DNA from 2 places in the Halomonas sp. DN3 genome. Region 1 is predicted to be linked to the other one. Evidence: riboswitches for the same ligand, from Rfam matches in the RefSeq annotation. Region 1 holds a riboswitch; the other holds the start of a gene.
The links. A riboswitch is a leader RNA that binds a small molecule or an ion and turns the genes downstream of it on or off. The one in region 1 is predicted to bind thiamine pyrophosphate.
Positions count from the first base shown of each region.

Region 1 (8,870 bases):
AGCGATCTTCAGGCTCGGGTGAAGGCCGCGGGCAGACCGAAGGTCGCGATCATGCCGGGGCTCGTCACCTACGTCGGCTCCACCGAAGAGGAGGCCAGACGCAAGCAGAGGGAGCTCGACGAACTGTTGCCGGTGGACAGCTCCCGGCGCCAGTTGAGTCAGTTCATCGGTCAGGACGTGGGCGACTGGGAATTGGATGCCCCGGTGCCCGAGTTGCCGCCACTGGAGGCCTTCAGCGGGCCCAAGGGGCGCTACGCCACGATTCTGCGGATCATCGAGAGCGAACGACCGACGCTGCGCCAGTTGCTGGGACGGCTCGCCGCCGGTGGCGGCCACTGCACCATGGTCGGCACCCCGGAGCGTATCGCCGACGAGATGCAGCGCTGGGTCGAGCAGGGCGGGGCGGACGGCTTCAACCTGATGCCGCCATCGCTGCCGGACAGCATCGAGGACGTGGTCGAACAGGTCGTGCCCGAACTGCAGCGCCGCGGGCTGCTTCGACGCGAGTACCAGGGCCGCACCCTGCGCGACCACCTGGGGCTGGCGCGGCCTGGTCGCTGATGAGCCGGAACTGCCAGGGCCCCTGATCGCCAGGCCTTGAAACGACAACAGCGGGACGCGTCAGCACGTCCCGCTGTTTTTTATCACGCCTTGCCAGGCTGTCAGCGTGGCGGTGTCAGCTCTGGAAACGCCGCACCAGACTGCCCATGCGGGTGAAGTCATAGTCCTGGCGGGATGGCAGCAGCTTCATCAGCACCAGCGAGACCAGCACCGGCACGAAGGCCGCCAGCAGGAAGGATTCCAGCAGGGTGGCGGTACCGCCGCTGGGGGACGGGAACATCGCCAGCCCGGCGACCAGGCCCGCAGCGGTGCTGAGGACCGCGTTGCGCCCGTCGTAGCGGCGATTGAACAGACCGAAAAACACTGGGAAGGCCGCCGCCGAGCACAGCAGGTCCGCCAGCAGGAACAGATAGAGCACGCTGTAGCCCTGGGCCGCCACCCAGGTCACCGGCACCGCTGCGGCGACGATCAGCCAGCGTGCCAGGCGCATCAGGGTGGCTTCGCTGGCCTGGGGCAGCAGCCGGTGCATGTCGACGGCGATGATGCTGGAGGTGGCGTTGACGGTAGTGTCGGCGCTGCTCATCACCAGGGCCAGACCCAGCGGAATCAAGGCCAGGGCGAACCACAGCGGCACCTCGGACAGCAGCACGCTGAACAGCGCCACCGAACCGTCTCCCTCGAGCCCGAGGCCGACGAAGGCCAGGCCGAACAGGCCCATCAGCACGATCACCGGAAAGTTGAACAGCCCTGCGATCCAGAAGCCCCGCCGCAGCACCTTGCTGTCCCGGGCGGCGTAGATGCGCTGCCAGGTGCCCTGGTAGAACAGGCCGGTCAGCATCACCGCGATAAAGAACGTCAGACCGGCACGCAGGCCACCGGCATCGGTGACATCCAGCAACTGGGGCGCACGTTCCTGCAGGCCCTCGAGCGTCGGCGCGACGCCGCCGGCGGCCTGCCAGCCGAACACCAGCAGCAGCGCCAGCAACGGCAGGATCACCAGCATCTGTACCTTGTCGGTGAAGATGGTGGTGCGCAGGCCGCCGTAGAAGGTGTAGAGCAGGGTCGCGATCATCACCACGCAGGCGGTCAGCCACAGTGGGATCGGCGCCAGCAGGGTGACCATATGGGCGATCGCGGTGAGGCCTGCCGCCAGCGAGATGAACAGATAGAACAGCATGATCGTCAGGGTGAAGGCGTACATGGTGCGCCCGTAGCGATGGATCACGAACTCGGTGAGGCCGTGGCCTTCGGGGATCAGCTCACGCATGCGTCGTCCCAGCGGGATCATCACCAGGCGCGGGACCATGGAACCCAGCGCATAGCCCAGTACCGCGCCGATGCCGCCCCAGGTGGCCGCCTGGGCGGGGCCGAACAGGATCCAGGTGCCCAGGGTGGTGGCCACCAGGGTCAACACCGTGGCGCGGGTGTTCTGGCTGTTGCGAGCCGAGATGTAGTCATCCAGGCCGCCCTGACGACGTCGGGCATAGATCAGGCCGGGGATGGCAAAGATGGCGGCGCACAGCAGAAGCCACAGCGCCGTCCAGGTGGGATCGAGCATCATCGAAAGAAGACCTCTTTCTTGTCGTTGTCCGCAGGGACCGGTGGACAGGGGGGACGAGCGGCGGACAGGAAGAAAGAGGAGATAACGCAACCATCCTTCCCTTCGCCGGCATGACCCGGATCAGGTTCAAAGGGTTACCGCGTGATGCGGAATCTCAGCCGTCAGGCTCCCCCAGGAATGCGCACAGCGTAGGACCGCCTCCGATGGCTGTCAATTGGCGCTTTGGCCGCAGCGACGGGGCGTCAGACGGTGGGCGAGGTGCGCAGGCTGTGCCAGCCATCGTAAAGCCAGTTTGCCGCTCGGCTTGGATCGATGTCAGCCATCGCCAGATAGCCATGACAGCAGGCCTCGCGGCTCGCTCGCACAATGGTCGAGGCGTCGGTGGCGTCCATCACCAGGGTGCGTCGGTGCCCGCCGCCGCCGCGCAGGAAGGGGGCCGCGGGAGCGCGCTGGAACTCGACGCCTGCCGGCAGGGGCGCTGTCGAGTGATGCGTGTCGGGGTGGTCTGGGGCGCACAGGATGACCTCGAAGCCGAGCCGTTGTCCCTGGCGCGCCAAGTCGGCATTGACCGGGGCGTGGCCGGTCAGCACCAGACGCAAGGCCGGCTGGATCAGCACCTCGACGACGTCGTCGCCGATCTGGACCAGCGGACTGGTTGGCGTGGGTCGCTGCAGGTTCATGGACGTGCTGCCCAGGCTGACGCGGCGAATCAGCGATGGCTGGCCGGCGAGCGTTGCATGGATGACCTCCAGGTGCACCAGGGTCTCGCTGCTCGGTGACAGGCGCTCGACCAGGCAGGGGGTGCCATCGTTAGCGTTGTTGTCGATATTGACCAGGCAGGCGCCGCCGTCCCGCGCCTGGGACAGCAAGATGGGCTGTCCGGCGTACCCGGGGCCATCGGCATCGCTGGTGACGCTCAGGTGGGGGAAGGCGGGAGCAGGGGTGTCCAGACGCGTGCAAAGCCAGCTGGTATCCCCGCGATTGGCCAGCGTCAGGGCGTGTTCGATGGCGACAAGGTCCTGGTGGTTCATGGGCAGCTCCCGCGGCGGTGTCGGCGACGCCAGCATAACGTGGAAGCGGGCAAGCGAAATAATCCGGCATCTATAAGCATCTTTTCATAGGCTAGAGAAGACGGCACGCGAGCCGCCAGGGTATTGACCTGCTGCCGGTCCAGGGCAGGGCTTACGCAAGGAGTTGTCCTCATGGAGCGTTTTGCCTGGGTGGAAGAGGCATTGGTGTCGTCCGGAACGGTGCTGGTACGCCTGACGCCGGAGTTGCAGGTGCACGACGTGGTCGGTGATGCCGTGCGCGTGCTGGGCGAGCCTGGAGAGGTCTGGATCGGGCGGGGGCTGGCAGAGCTGCCTGGCGAGGTCGCCAGGGTCGCCGAAGCCTGGGTCTCCCGGGGTGTCGCTCACGCTGCCAAGCCTTCGATGCCGCTGGAACTGGGCGATGGTAGCTGCTGTCGCCTGGCCGATGGTGGGCTGGTGCTGCGACTGTCGGCTCGGCAGAAGGCAAGCCGCGGTGTCATCGCGCGGATGGCCGACCACCTGCCGGTGATGGTGGCCTACGTCGACCGCGACTTCTGCTTCCGTTTCAACAATCGTGCCTACCTCGACTTCATCGGCCAGCCTGCCGAGGCGCTGATGGGGCAGCCGGTGTCTTCGGTGCTTGATGCAGACTCCTACGCCAAGATCCGGCCACGTTTCGATCTGGCGCTGGCGGGGCAGGAGGTCAGCTACGAGGATTCCCTGGTGCTCCAGGACGGTCGCCAGATCTACTTCAAGGTCCACTATCTGCCGGACCTGGTGGAAGATGAGGTGATGGGCTTCTACGCCATCATCCAGGACGTCTCCGAGTATCGCTCGATGATCCAGCTGTTACGGGATGTCCATACCGGGGTAAATCGCACCGATATCGGAGTATCAGAGATCGTCGACATGCTGCTGCGTGACGCCTTGAGCTACCTGAGGCTGGATATCGCGCTGGTCAGTCAGGTCGAGGGGGAGTGTTACACGGTTCGCTGGGCGGCCTCGGATAATGCGCCAGTCGCCTCCGGCGACAGCTTTGCACTGGGTGACACCTACTGTCGGCTGTCCCTCGACGCCGATGACGTCTTCCATACCCACCGCGCCAGGCAGGACGAGCGAGTCAAGGGCCACCCCTGCTACGAGAACTTTCAGCTGGAAACCTATATCGGTGCACCGCTGCGGATCCAGGGCAAGGTCTGGGGAACCCTGAACTTCTCCAGTCCGTCGGCGCGGCGGCACGCCTTCAGCGAGGTCGATATCGAGTTGGTCCGACTACTGGTCGGGGCCGTCGAACGTGTCATTTCCAACGAGATGGAGGTCGAGCGTATTCGCCTCGAACGTGATCAACTGGAAGACCAGGCGATGACCGATGCCTTGACCGGACTCCCCAATCGAAGCCAGCTGGATCGCCACGTCACCCGCCTGATCGAGGAATGCGACAGTGGCGGGATGGTGTTCTCGCTGGCCGCGGTCGATATCGACTTCTTCAAGCAGGTCAATGATGGTTTCGGTCATTCGGCCGGTGACCAGGTGCTCACCTGGCTGGCGCAAACAGTAGCCAACTGCCTGCGTGATGGCGATCTGGTGGCGCGCACCGGCGGCGAGGAATTCGTGGTGGTCATGCGGCGCACCGCCTTGCCCGAGGCGATCAAGGCGGCCGAGCGGGTGCGCCGTGCGGTGGAAGGGGGCGAAATCCGCCTGTCGGATGGACAGACGATTCGCATCACCATCAGCATCGGCGTCAGCCAGTATCGCAAGGGGGAGGGGTTTGCACCGCTGTTCGAGCGCGCCGACCGGCGCCTGTACAGCGCCAAGCGCAGTGGTCGCAACCGCGTGTGCGCCGCGACGGACGGAGAGTCGTCGCAAGAGGCCTCCCGCGTCTAGTCGCTGAAACATTAAAAGAGACCTCTACTGAGCAAGGCGGTGCGGTGCTGAAGTGAATGCCACGGCGGGCGGATCGAGGATGGCCTCGAGAGATTGCAAGAGAAGCTTGGTAGCCGCTGTTCGACATGCTGAATCCTGCACCTGCGGAATCGAGAAGAATCTCGCAGTGTGGCTGATGTCATTCAGATGACGGTGGCGTGAAATTTTTTTACACGAAGTGCTTGCCAAGCCCGGCCCCGATCCGTAAAGTACGCATCCGCTGCCGGCGACGAGCAAACGTCACAGGCGGTAGAGGGTGGTAAAAGTGATTGTTTTGAAAAGGCTTTTTCAAGTCTTTGAAAAAATTCTCCACTTGACGGGCAACGAGAAATCGGTAGAATGCTCGCCACTCGATCGGAGTCGCCAAGACGGCATCGCAGGATGCGCGTCAGGCTCGCTTCGCTTTCTTGAGTCCTGCAGGCATCGCTTGCACGGCGAAAAAAGAAAGCCTTGACGGAACGCTTCGATTCTGTAGAATACGCCTTCCTCGCAAGGCGCTGTGATAAGGGCTCGGGTTAAAGATTCGGGGCTGCGGCGCTGCAAAGCGAGACGCTCTTCCGGCCGGTTTGGCCGAGGGCAAGCTCTTTAAAAATTGATCAGGTAATTCATGTGGGCGCTTGCCGATGAGTCAGTGACACTGTCACTGAAATATCAAGGCAAGCGACTCGTCAAACGAGACGTTTGAACCTTGAGCCAAGTTTGGTCCGCTTAACGGACTATCAGACTTTAAACTGAAGAGTTTGATCATGGCTCAGATTGAACGCTGGCGGCAGGCCTAACACATGCAAGTCGAGCGGAAACGATCCTAGCTTGCTAGGAGGCGTCGAGCGGCGGACGGGTGAGTAATGCATAGGAATCTGCCCGGTAGTGGGGGATAACCTGGGGAAACCCAGGCTAATACCGCATACGCCCTACGGGGGAAAGCAGGGGATCTTCGGACCTTGCGCTATCGGATGAGCCTATGTCGGATTAGCTAGTTGGTGAGGTAACGGCTCACCAAGGCTGCGATCCGTAGCTGGTCTGAGAGGATGATCAGCCACATCGGGACTGAGACACGGCCCGAACTCCTACGGGAGGCAGCAGTGGGGAATATTGGACAATGGGCGAAAGCCTGATCCAGCCATGCCGCGTGTGTGAAGAAGGCCTTCGGGTTGTAAAGCACTTTCAGTGAGGAAGAAAGCCTTGAGGTTAATACCCTCGAGGGAGGACATCACTCACAGAAGAAGCACCGGCTAACTCCGTGCCAGCAGCCGCGGTAATACGGAGGGTGCGAGCGTTAATCGGAATTACTGGGCGTAAAGCGCGCGTAGGCGGCTTGATAAGCCGGTTGTGAAAGCCCCGGGCTCAACCTGGGAACGGCATCCGGAACTGTCAGGCTAGAGTGCAGGAGAGGAAGGTAGAATTCCCGGTGTAGCGGTGAAATGCGTAGAGATCGGGAGGAATACCAGTGGCGAAGGCGGCCTTCTGGACTGACACTGACGCTGAGGTGCGAAAGCGTGGGTAGCAAACAGGATTAGATACCCTGGTAGTCCACGCCGTAAACGATGTCGACTAGCCGTTGGGCTCCTTGAGAGCTTTGTGGCGCAGTTAACGCGATAAGTCGACCGCCTGGGGAGTACGGCCGCAAGGTTAAAACTCAAATGAATTGACGGGGGCCCGCACAAGCGGTGGAGCATGTGGTTTAATTCGATGCAACGCGAAGAACCTTACCTACCCTTGACATCGAGAGAACTTTCCAGAGATGGATTGGTGCCTTCGGGAGCTCTCAGACAGGTGCTGCATGGCTGTCGTCAGCTCGTGTTGTGAAATGTTGGGTTAAGTCCCGTAACGAGCGCAACCCTTGTCCCTATTTGCCAGCGATTCGGTCGGGAACTCTAGGGAGACTGCCGGTGACAAACCGGAGGAAGGTGGGGACGACGTCAAGTCATCATGGCCCTTACGGGTAGGGCTACACACGTGCTACAATGGCCGGTACAATGGGTTGCGAATCCGCGAGGTGGAGCTAATCCCATAAAGCCGGTCTCAGTCCGGATCGGAGTCTGCAACTCGACTCCGTGAAGTCGGAATCGCTAGTAATCGTGAATCAGAATGTCACGGTGAATACGTTCCCGGGCCTTGTACACACCGCCCGTCACACCATGGGAGTGGACTGCACCAGAAGTGGTTAGCCTAACTTCGGAGGGCGATCACCACGGTGTGGTTCATGACTGGGGTGAAGTCGTAACAAGGTAGCCGTAGGGGAACCTGCGGCTGGATCACCTCCTTAAACGACACGTCATCTGACTGTCGGTAAGTGCTCACAATGAATTACCTGATCGATAGAGCGGTTAACGGAACTTTAAGTTGGACGTTTGTGCTTCATTAGCAAGCCACAAGCCGCCAGCTTAGAGTTTTGTGCTCTAATGCTCTTTAACAATGTATATCATGCTGACAAAGTAAGATACGTTTCAAGCGTATCTGGCAATTGTCGTGACATCATCGATTGACAGACCCTTTGGGGTTATATGGTCAAGCGATGAAGCGCATACGGTGGATGCCTAGGCAGTCAGAGGCGATGAAAGACGTGGAAGCCTGCGATAAGGTTCGGCGAGGTGGCAAACGACCTGCGACCCGGACATCTCTGAATGGGGAAACCCACCCAAGGTAACTTGGGTATCTCATGTTGAATATATAGACATGAGAGGCGAACCGGGGGAACTGAAACATCTAAGTACCCCGAGGAAAAGAAATCAACCGAGATTCCCCTAGTAGCGGCGAGCGAACGGGGACCAGCCCTTAAGCAACACAACTGGTAGGTGAACAGATTGGGAAATCTGGCCATAGTGGGTGATAGCCCCGTAACCGAAACCTGAGTGTTGTGAAATCGAGTAGGTCGAGGCACGTGAAACCTTGACTGAAGACGGGGGGACCATCCTCCAAGGCTAAATACTCCTGACTGACCGATAGTGAACCAGTACCGTGAGGGAAAGGCGAAAAGAACCCCGGAGAGGGGAGTGAAATAGATCCTGAAACCGTATGCGTACAAGCAGTGGGAGCCAACTTGTTTGGTGACCGCGTACCTTTTGTATAATGGGTCAGCGACTTATTTTCAGTGGCGAGCTTAACCGTATAGGGGAGGCGTAGAGAAATCGAGTCTTAACTGGGCGACCAGTCGCTGGAAATAGACCCGAAACCGGGCGATCTATCCATGAGCAGGTTGAAGGTTGAGTAACATCAACTGGAGGACCGAACCAGGATCTGTTGAAAAAGATTTGGATGACTTGTGGATCGGAGTGAAAGGCTAATCAAGCCCGGAGATAGCTGGTTCTCCTCGAAAGCTATTTAGGTAGCGCCTCACGTATCACCGCCGGGGGTAGAGCACTGTTTCGGCTAGGGGGTCATCCCGACTTACCAACCCGAGGCAAACTCCGAATACCGGTGAGTGCAAGCGTGGGAGACACACAGCGGGTGCTAACGTCCGTTGTGAAAAGGGAAACAACCCAGACCGTCAGCTAAGGTCCCGAAATCCTGGTTAAGTGGGAAACGATGTGGGAAGGCTTAGACAGCTAGGAGGTTGGCTTAGAAGCAGCCATCCTTTAAAGAAAGCGTAATAGCTCACTAGTCGAGTCGGCCTGCGCGGAAGATGTAACGGGGCTCAAACCAGGTACCGAAGCTACGGGTTCGCCGAATGGCGAGCGGTAGAGGAGCGTCGTGTAAGCCGATGAAGGTGTGTTGAGAAGCATGCTGGAGGTATCACGAGTGCGAATGCTGACATGAGTAACGACAAGGGGAGTGAAAAACTCCCCCGCCGGAAGACC
Region 1 is NZ_CP099965.1:1,558,941-1,567,810, forward strand. It holds gene NKF27_RS06925 (LLM class flavin-dependent oxidoreductase) at 1-561, shown strand, start outside; gene NKF27_RS06930 (sodium:solute symporter family protein) at 677-2,122, opposite strand; TPP riboswitch at 2,203-2,305, opposite strand; gene NKF27_RS06935 (hypothetical protein) at 2,365-3,153, opposite strand; gene NKF27_RS06940 (diguanylate cyclase) at 3,325-5,034, shown strand; rRNA gene NKF27_RS06945 (16S ribosomal RNA) at 5,802-7,339, shown strand; rRNA gene NKF27_RS06950 (23S ribosomal RNA) at 7,580-8,870, shown strand, end outside.

Region 2 (8,870 bases), 220 kb from region 1:
GTGGTGCGTTCGCGCCAGGGCTGGGGCGGGGTGCCGGGACAGAGTGATCCCCCCGACGAGCGCCTGCGTCAGTTCATCATCGACTTTCGCGGCGGTGAGCTCGAGGGACTGGACCCCAGCCAGCCGGTCGAGATGACCCTGACCACCTCCAGTGGCGAGACCGCCGAGGCCAAGGTCACACCGCTGCCCGACGACGACACCTGGCGCGCCAGCTTCACGCTGCTGCCCGACGGCGACCAGCCCGCTGATATCCGCCTGACCCTCATGCTTCGTGGCGAGCGCCTGAGCGAAACCTGGAACAGCATCTGGAGCCCCTGATGAACGCCCATACTCCCGAGGTACCCTGGCCACGCCTGCGACGTCTTGGCGTCGGCCTGGCCATTGCCGCCACCACGGCGCTGGGGGTCTGGACCATGTTCCGGATCCTCTACGTGGAGGGCATCAGTCCGCTCGAGATGGCGATCATCGGCCTGTTCGCGATCACCTTCGGCTGGATCACCATGGCCTTCTGGAGCGCGCTGATCGGCTTCGTTCTCAACCTGACCGGGCGTGACCCGCTGAGCCTGAAGCCGCGCCATTCCTATCCCATGCGACCCGAAGGCTCCCGCTCCCGCACCGCCCTGGTGATGCCGATCCACAACGAGGACGTGCTGCGTGTCGCCGCCGGACTCGAGGCCACCTGCAAGGATCTGGACGGACTGCCGGAAGGCATCGAGGTGGAAGCCTTCGTGCTCAGCGACAGCACCGACGACGAGGTAGTGGCCGAGGAAAAGGCCGCTATGGCCGAGCTGCAGAAGCGCCTGGAAGGCCACTGCCAACTGCACTACCGCCACCGTGACAGCAACGTCGGGCGCAAGGCCGGCAATCTGGGCGACTTCTGCACCCGCTGGGGCAGCCACTACGACTACATGCTGGTGATCGATGCCGACAGCCTGATGAGCGGCACGACCGTCATCGAGCTGATCGACGAGATGATGGCCAACCCGCGCCTTGGCCTGTTGCAGACGGTGCCGATTCCGGTGCGCCAGGACAGCCTGTTCGGCCGCGCCAACCAGTTCGCTGCCGCGCTCTACTCGCCGATGCTGGCCAGCGGTCTGAGCTTCTGGCACGCCACCGCGGCCAACTACTTCGGCCACAACGCCATCATTCGAGTGGACGCCTTCACCGATGCCTGTGGCCTGCCGGAGCTGCCCGGCAAGCCGCCGCTGGGAGGCGATATCCTGAGCCACGACTTCGTCGAGGCGGCCCTGCTGCGCCGCGCCGGCTGGCAGGTGCGCATGCGCACCGACCTGGGCGGCAGCTTCGAGGAGATGCCGAGTCATATCCTCGACTACGCCAAGCGCGACCGCCGCTGGGTCCAGGGCAACCTGCAGCATATGCGCCTGCTCGGCGGACGCGGACTGCACGTGCTAAGCCGGCTGCACTTCTTCTTCGGTGCCCTCGCCTACCTGTCATCGCTGGTGTGGCTGGCGATCCTGGTGATCAGCACCATCGACGCCCTGATCCGGGCACTGGTGCCGACCAACTTCTTCACCTCGAGCTCCCAGCTGTTTCCCGACTGGCCGATCGCCCCGCCCAACCTGATCATGCCGCTGCTGATCGGCACCCTGGGCATGCTGCTGATGCCCAAGGTACTGGGGCTGGTGCTGGGACTGATCCAGAACCCGCAGGCCTACGGCGGGCGTGCCCGGCTCGTCGCCAGCATGCTGCTCGAGACGCTGTTTGCCATGCTCATCGCGCCCTTGATGATGGTGTTCCACAGTCGTTTCGTGATTCAGGTACTGAGCGGCCGCACCGTGGCCTGGGATCCACAGTCCCGCGAGGGCCGCGCCCTGCCCTGGAAGGAAGCCTTTCGCCACACCTGGCTGTGGTCACTGATCGGCGCCTTGTGGGCGCTGGTGACCTGGGCCTTCACCCCGAGCTTCTTCATCTGGCTGACGCCGGTGTGGCTCGGCCTGGTGATGGCCGCCCCGCTGGTCCGCTGGAGCTCCAGCCTGACCATCGGCCGGGCCCTGAGGCGCGCCGGCCTGTTGCTGGTCCCGAGCGAGACCCGCCCCCCGGCGGTGGTGGGCGAGCTTCGCGTCGCCGAGGCACCACCGCCCCCGGCGACCCCGGCCGAGCCGCCACGGGAAATCCCCCGCGAGATGCCGGTGCAGTCGTTTCGCGAGCACGGCACGGACTCGGCGCCGGATGTCTCCGGCGAGAAGTCCATCGACTGAGCCGGATCCCGCCCGGCTTCACCGTGGTGGACACCCCGGCAAGCCGTGCTAGACTCGATCCAGACTCGCTTGACGGGGTGCCGGTGAATCCGGCTGAGATGGCGCAGGGCCAGCGTGATGTATCGCCGGCCGCCAGCGCCGATCCCGTGGAACCTGATCCGGGTGCGGTGTGGCTTCACACCTTGAACCGGCGTAGGGAATCAGGCGGTGGTGCCAGCCCCTGCGCGCGCACCTCCCTCCTTTCTCGTCGCCGTGTCCCTTGCCGCCGCCCTCCGGATCCGCACCAACCGGAGGCAACATGGGCTACCGCTTTACCGATCTTGTCGACGCCTGCCGCGATGACTGGCACGCCTATATCGAACACGACTTCGTGCTCGCCCTTGGCCGTGGTGAACTGGCCGACGCCAGCTTCCGTCACTACCTCAAGCAGGACTATCTGTTTCTGCTGCAGTTCTCCCGGGCCTACGCCCTGGCGGCCTACAAGAGCCACAGCCTCGACGAGCTGCGCGGCGCCTTCGACGGCATGAAGACCATCCTCGACGTGGAACTTGGCCTGCATCTCGCCTTCTGCCGCGACTGGGGCATCAGCGAGGCCGAACTCAGTGAGCTGCCCGAAGCCCGCGCCACCCTGGCCTACACCCGCTACGTGCTGGACGCCGGCAGCCGCGGCGACCTCCTGGACCTGCACGTGGCGCTGGCCCCCTGCATGGTCGGCTACGCCGATATCGCACGAAGCCTCAACGCCCGCTCGGACACCCTGCGCGGTGCCGACAACCCCTTCGACGCCTGGATCGCCATGTACGAAAGCGACGACTTCCAGGCCGCTGCGCGCCAGGAGCAGGCCTGGCTCGACGATCAGCTTGCCCAGGTATCCGGCGAGCGCTTTACGCGACTGTCACGGATCTTCGCCGACGCAACACGACTCGAGATCGACTTCTGGCAGATGGGACTCGACCTGAGCGACTGACACAATCAGCAGCACGCTTGACGGGGGGCCGCAAGAGGCGGCTGAGATCATGCAACGCATGGGACCCGTTGAACCTGATCTGGGGGTAACCCCGATGCCACGGCATCGCGGTGAGGACCAGCGTAGGGATCAAGCGCTCACGGCCCTGGCCACGACGCCCCTTCCTTCCTCGCGCCATGCCCACAACAACGACAGCACCCAGTGCCGTGAGAAGGACAAGCCAATGCCACTCGATCAACCCGTTTCCGCAAACAAGCCCCGCCATAGCGCGCACTTCCTGGCCGAGACCGCCCAGGTCGACAAGGCCGCGGTTGCGCCGCTGCCGGGCTCTCGCAAGGTCCATGTACAGGGCTCCCGCGACGACCTGCGGGTACCGTTTCGCGAGATTTCGCTGTCAGCGACCCGCACCTCCGGGGCCGACGAAGCCAACCCGCCGCTGCTGGTCTACGACACCTCCGGCCCCTACACCGATCCCCAGGTCGAGGTCGACCTGCGTCGCGGGCTTGCCGAGTTGCGCCGGCCCTGGATCGAGGAGCGCGACGACACCGAATGGCTCGATGGACCGACCTCGGACTACGGTCGCCGGCGCGCCAACGACCCGACACTCGCCTCCCTGCGTTTCGAATTGACCCGAACGCCGCGCCGCGCACGTCGTGGCGCCGATGGCCGCGCCGGCAATGTGACCCAGCTGCACTATGCTCGGCGCGGCATCATCACCCCGGAGATGGAGTTCATCGCCATCCGCGAGAACCAGCGTCGCCAGGCCCTGGCCGATGGCTATCGAGGCAGCGACGAGGTCGAGCGCATCCTCGGCCACCAGCATCCCGGGCAGGGCTTCGGCGCCCGTCTGCCAGAGGAGATCACCCCCGAGTTCGTGCGCCAGGAAGTTGCCGCCGGGCGCGCCATCATCCCCGCCAACATCAATCACCCGGAAGCCGAGCCGATGATCATCGGGCGCAACTTCCTGGTGAAGATCAATGGCAACCTGGGCAACTCGGCGGTGACCTCCTCCATCGAGCAAGAGGTCGAAAAGATGACCTGGGGCATCCGCTGGGGCGCCGATACCATCATGGATCTATCCACCGGAGCGAATATCCACGAGACCCGCGAGTGGATCATCCGCAACTCGCCGGTACCGATCGGCACGGTGCCGCTCTATCAGGCGCTGGAGAAGGTCAAGGGCGTGGCCGAGGACCTCACCTGGGAGGTGTTCCGCGACACCCTGATCGAACAGGCCGAGCAGGGCGTGGACTACTTCTCCATCCACGCAGGCGTGCTGCTGCGTTACGTGCCTCTGACCGCCAACCGGGTCACCGGCATCGTCTCTCGCGGCGGCTCGATCATGGCCAAGTGGTGCCTTTACCATCACCAGGAAAGCTTCCTCTACACCCACTTCGAGGACATCTGCGAGATCTGCAAGCAGTACGACGTGGCCTTCTCGCTGGGCGATGGCCTGCGCCCGGGCTCGGTGGCCGACGCCAACGACGAGGCCCAGATGGCGGAGCTCAAGACCCTGGGCGAGCTGACCCATATCGCCTGGAAGCACGACGTCCAGGTGATGATCGAAGGCCCTGGCCACGTGCCCATGCACCTGGTCAAGGAGAACATGGACAAGCAGCTCGAGTACTGCGACGAGGCGCCCTTCTATACCCTTGGGCCGCTGGTGACCGATATCGCCCCGGGCTACGACCACATCACCTCCGGCATCGGAGCGGCGATGATCGGCTGGTACGGCTGCGCCATGCTGTGCTACGTCACCCCCAAGGAGCACCTGGGCCTGCCCGACAAGGACGATGTCAAGACCGGCATCATCACCTACAAGATCGCCGCCCATGCCGCCGACCTGGCCAAGGGGCATCCCGGCGCCCAGCGCCGCGACAACGCCCTGTCCAAGGCACGCTTCGAGTTTCGCTGGGAGGACCAGTTCAACCTGGGCCTGGACCCGGACACCGCCCGCGCCTATCACGACGAAACGCTACCCAAGGACTCCGCCAAGGTGGCCCACTTCTGCTCCATGTGCGGGCCCAAGTTCTGCTCCATGAAGATCAGCCAGGAGGTCCGCGACTACGCCCGTGACAACGGTCTTGAGGGTGACGGCGACGCCGTCATGGCCGGCATGGAGGAGCGCGCCCGGGCCTTCCGCGAGCAGGGCGCGGAGCTGTACAAGGAGGTTTGAACAAGGAGGTTTGAACAAGGAGGTCTGAACAGAGAGGTCTGAACAGGGAGGTCTAAACAGGGAGGTCTGAACCAGACTGTCTCGACAAGGAGGTCTGAGACAAGCCACTACCCTGCGCATTCCCGGGCAGCGTTCAACCGCCCGGGGATGCACGTTTTGTACGCTCAAGCTCAGTCCCGCCGCACAAAGTTAGACAAAAGTCTAATCCAAAGATTCATGCACTTGACGCTCATCACGGCTTCGTCAGATCCACCAGCAAAGCCGTTCGACTACCTCCCCAGGCCAATTATTCGCGCCCCGGGGCGGTGCTAGATTCGCCGCCATCCCACGCATTCTCGCCTCACCAAGGCGTCTTTTCTGGAGATGGCATGAAAGCCCCGATTCTGGTGATCAACTGCGGCTCCTCCTCGATCAAGTTCGCGCTGATCGATCAGGCCCCCGACGCGCCCCGACTGTCCGGTATCGCCGAGCGCCTGGGCAGCCACGAGGCTCGCCTCAAGCTGACGGACGAACACGGCAGCGCCCGTGAGATCTCACTTCCCCGCGCGACCCACGCCCTGGCGCTCAAGACGATTCTCGAGCACCTCGAAGTCCACCGGCCCATCGGCATCGGCCACCGGGTAGTGCATGGCGGTGAGCGCTTCACCGCCGCCACCCTGCTCGACGACGCCGTGGTGCGCACCATTCGCCAGACCATCAGCCTGGCCCCCCTGCACAATCCGGCCAACCTCGACGGTATCGTCGCCACTCGTCGGCTGTTCGAGGAGCTGCCTCAGGTGGCGGTGTTCGACACCGCCTTCCACCAGACCCTGCCGCCCCACGCCTACCGCTATGCCATCCCCGAGGAGCTCTACAGCCGACACGGCATCCGTCGCTACGGCTTCCACGGCTCGAGCCATGCCTACGTGACCGGCCGCCTGGCAGAGGTCAGCTCCCGTGGTGAAGGCGGCTGGCTGATCGCCCACCTGGGCAATGGCTGCTCCGCCACCGCGGTGTGGGCCGGCAGAAGCCTGGACACCAGCATGGGCATGACCCCGCTGGAGGGCCTGGTGATGGGCACCCGCAGCGGCGACGTCGATCCCGGCCTGCACCTTCACCTGGCCCGCCAGCTGGGCATGTCGCTGGAGGGCGTCGATCAATTGCTCAACCAGAAGAGCGGACTGCTGGGGCTATCCGAGCTGACCAACGACATGCGTGAGCTCGAACAGGCCGCCAGTGAAGGTCACGCCGGCGCGAGCCTGGCCATCGAGGTGTTCTGCTACCGCCTGGCCAAGTCCCTGGCGGGCCTGGCCTGTGCCCTGCCCCGGGTCGACGGCATCGCCTTCACCGGCGGCATCGGCGAAAACTCATCCCTGGTGCGCGCGCGAACCCTGGGTCACCTGGAGTCCCTCGGTGTACGCCTGGACAGTGACGCCAACGAGGGCCTTGGTCGCGGCGAGGAAGGTCAGATCCACGCTCAAGACGCCACCCCGACGCCGGAGATCCGCGTCATCCCCACCGACGAAGAAGGCTATATCGCCAGCCAGACCCGGGCACTGATCGCGAGCCTGACGTCCTCGCCAACGCTCGAGGAGGTTCTGTGAGCACCCAGTCCCGCACGCTGCTGCTGATCCCCGTCGACGACGGGGTCGCCCTCACCTCTGCCGGCCTTGGCCTGCTCCGGGCACTGGATACGCTGGGGCTGGATGCGGGTTTTCTACAGCCGTTCAGCCAGTCTGAAGGTGGCGAACAGGCGAGCAGCAACGACGAACGCGCCCGCTCGCTGGTGGCCAGCACCCTGGGCATAGGTTCGCCACGACCAATCTCGCGCCAGACACTGGAGCAGTATCTCGGCCGTGACGATCGCGATGGTCTACTGGAACTTGCCGTGGAGCGCCACGCCCGCGTCGCACGCCCTGCCACCGGCAAGGCGCCGGCGCTGATCGTGGTGGAAGGCGTTCGACCACTGCCGAGAAACGCCTACGCCTTCGATCTCAACGTGCGCCTGGCCAGCGCCCTCGACGCCCAGGTAGTGCTGGTCGCCGATGGTCAGGTCGCCGACCCCCAGGAGCTGGCCAAGCAGTTGCAATTCCATCGTCAGAGCATCGACGCGGTGGGGTCGGTACGCACCCTGGGCGCCATGCTGATGCGATTGCCGGGGGACGGCGACGGCTCGGCCATCGACCAGACGCTGGCCTCGGTCAGCGAGGTCGAGGCCCGCGCCCACCGCCAGCACTGGCAGCAGCAGCTCGCCACCGGCGCCGATCTGACCCTGCCGGTGGTCGCGGCGGTGCCCTACCGAGCCTCCCTGACCGCGCCGCGAGTGGTCGACGTGGCCCGCGCCCTCGATGCCAGGATCCTGCACCATGGCGAGGCCGATCGCCGCCGCGTCGCCCACTCGACCCTGGGGGCCCGCAGCGCCGAGCACCTGCTCTACGCCCTGCGTCCCGGCGAGCTGATCGTGTCCCCCGGGGACCGCGACGACACCCTGCTGGCGGCGGCCCTGGCCACCATGAACGGCGTGCCCCTGGCGGGTCTTCTGCTGACCCATGGCGAGTCACCCAGCCAGCAGCTGATCGACGTCTGTCGCCCGGCGCTGGCCTCGGGGCTGCCGGTACTCTCGGTGGACACCGACAGCTACGCCACCGTGGCCCGGCTTACCGAGATGTCCGGCGGCATCCCGGTGGATGATCACGAGCGCGCCGAGGCCATCTGTGCCTTCGTCGCCGATCACCTGGATCGTGACTGGCTGCTGGCACTGATTCACGACGACGCCCAGCGCCGCCTGTCACCGGCGGCCTTCCGCCATCAACTGGTCAGCATGGCCCAGCACAAGCGTCGGCGAATCGTGCTGCCCGAAGGCGACGAGCCACGCACCCTGGAAGCGGCCATCCTGTGCCAGCGTCGTGGCATCGCCAACTGCGTGCTGCTGGGCAAGCGTCGCGCCATCCACGAGGTGGCCAAGGCGCGTGGCCTTGAACTGCCCGACGACCTCCAGATCCTCGACCCGGACGCCGAGCGTGGTCGCTTTGTCGCCCCGATGGTCGAGCGCCGGCGTGGCAAGCTGACCCCGCTGACCGCCGAGGCCCAGCTTCATGACAGCGTGGTGCTGGGTACCATGATGCTCGCCGAAGGCGAGGTCGATGGCCTGGTCTCCGGCGCCGTGCATACCACCGCCAACACCGTGCGCCCGGCCTTTCAGCTGATCAAGACCGCCCCCGGCTACGGCCAGGTGTCGTCGGTGTTCTTCATGCTGCTGCCCGACCAGGTGGTGGTCTACGGTGACTGCGCGGTCAACCCCGACCCCGACGCCGAGGCGCTGGCCGAGATCGCCCTGCAGAGCGCCACCAGCGCCGAGGCCTTCGGCATCGAGCCACGGGTCGCCATGATCAGCTACTCCACCGGCGAGTCCGGCAGCGGCGCCGACGTCGACAAGGTCCGCGAGGCGACCCGCATCGCCAGGCAACGGGCGCCGCACCTGGCCATCGACGGCCCGCTGCAGTACGACGCTGCGGCCATCGCCAGCGTA
Region 2 is NZ_CP099965.1:1,335,813-1,344,682, reverse strand. It holds gene NKF27_RS05915 (glucan biosynthesis protein) at 1-318, shown strand, start outside; gene mdoH (glucans biosynthesis glucosyltransferase MdoH) at 318-2,219, shown strand; TPP riboswitch at 2,283-2,436, shown strand; gene tenA (thiaminase II) at 2,518-3,186, shown strand; TPP riboswitch at 3,198-3,332, shown strand; gene thiC (phosphomethylpyrimidine synthase ThiC) at 3,410-5,362, shown strand; gene NKF27_RS05895 (acetate/propionate family kinase) at 5,731-6,945, shown strand; gene pta (phosphate acetyltransferase) at 6,942-8,870, shown strand, end outside.
Region 2: linked by a shared signal. The riboswitch ahead of thiC (phosphomethylpyrimidine synthase ThiC) and the one ahead of NKF27_RS06930 (sodium:solute symporter family protein) in region 1 are both predicted to bind thiamine pyrophosphate.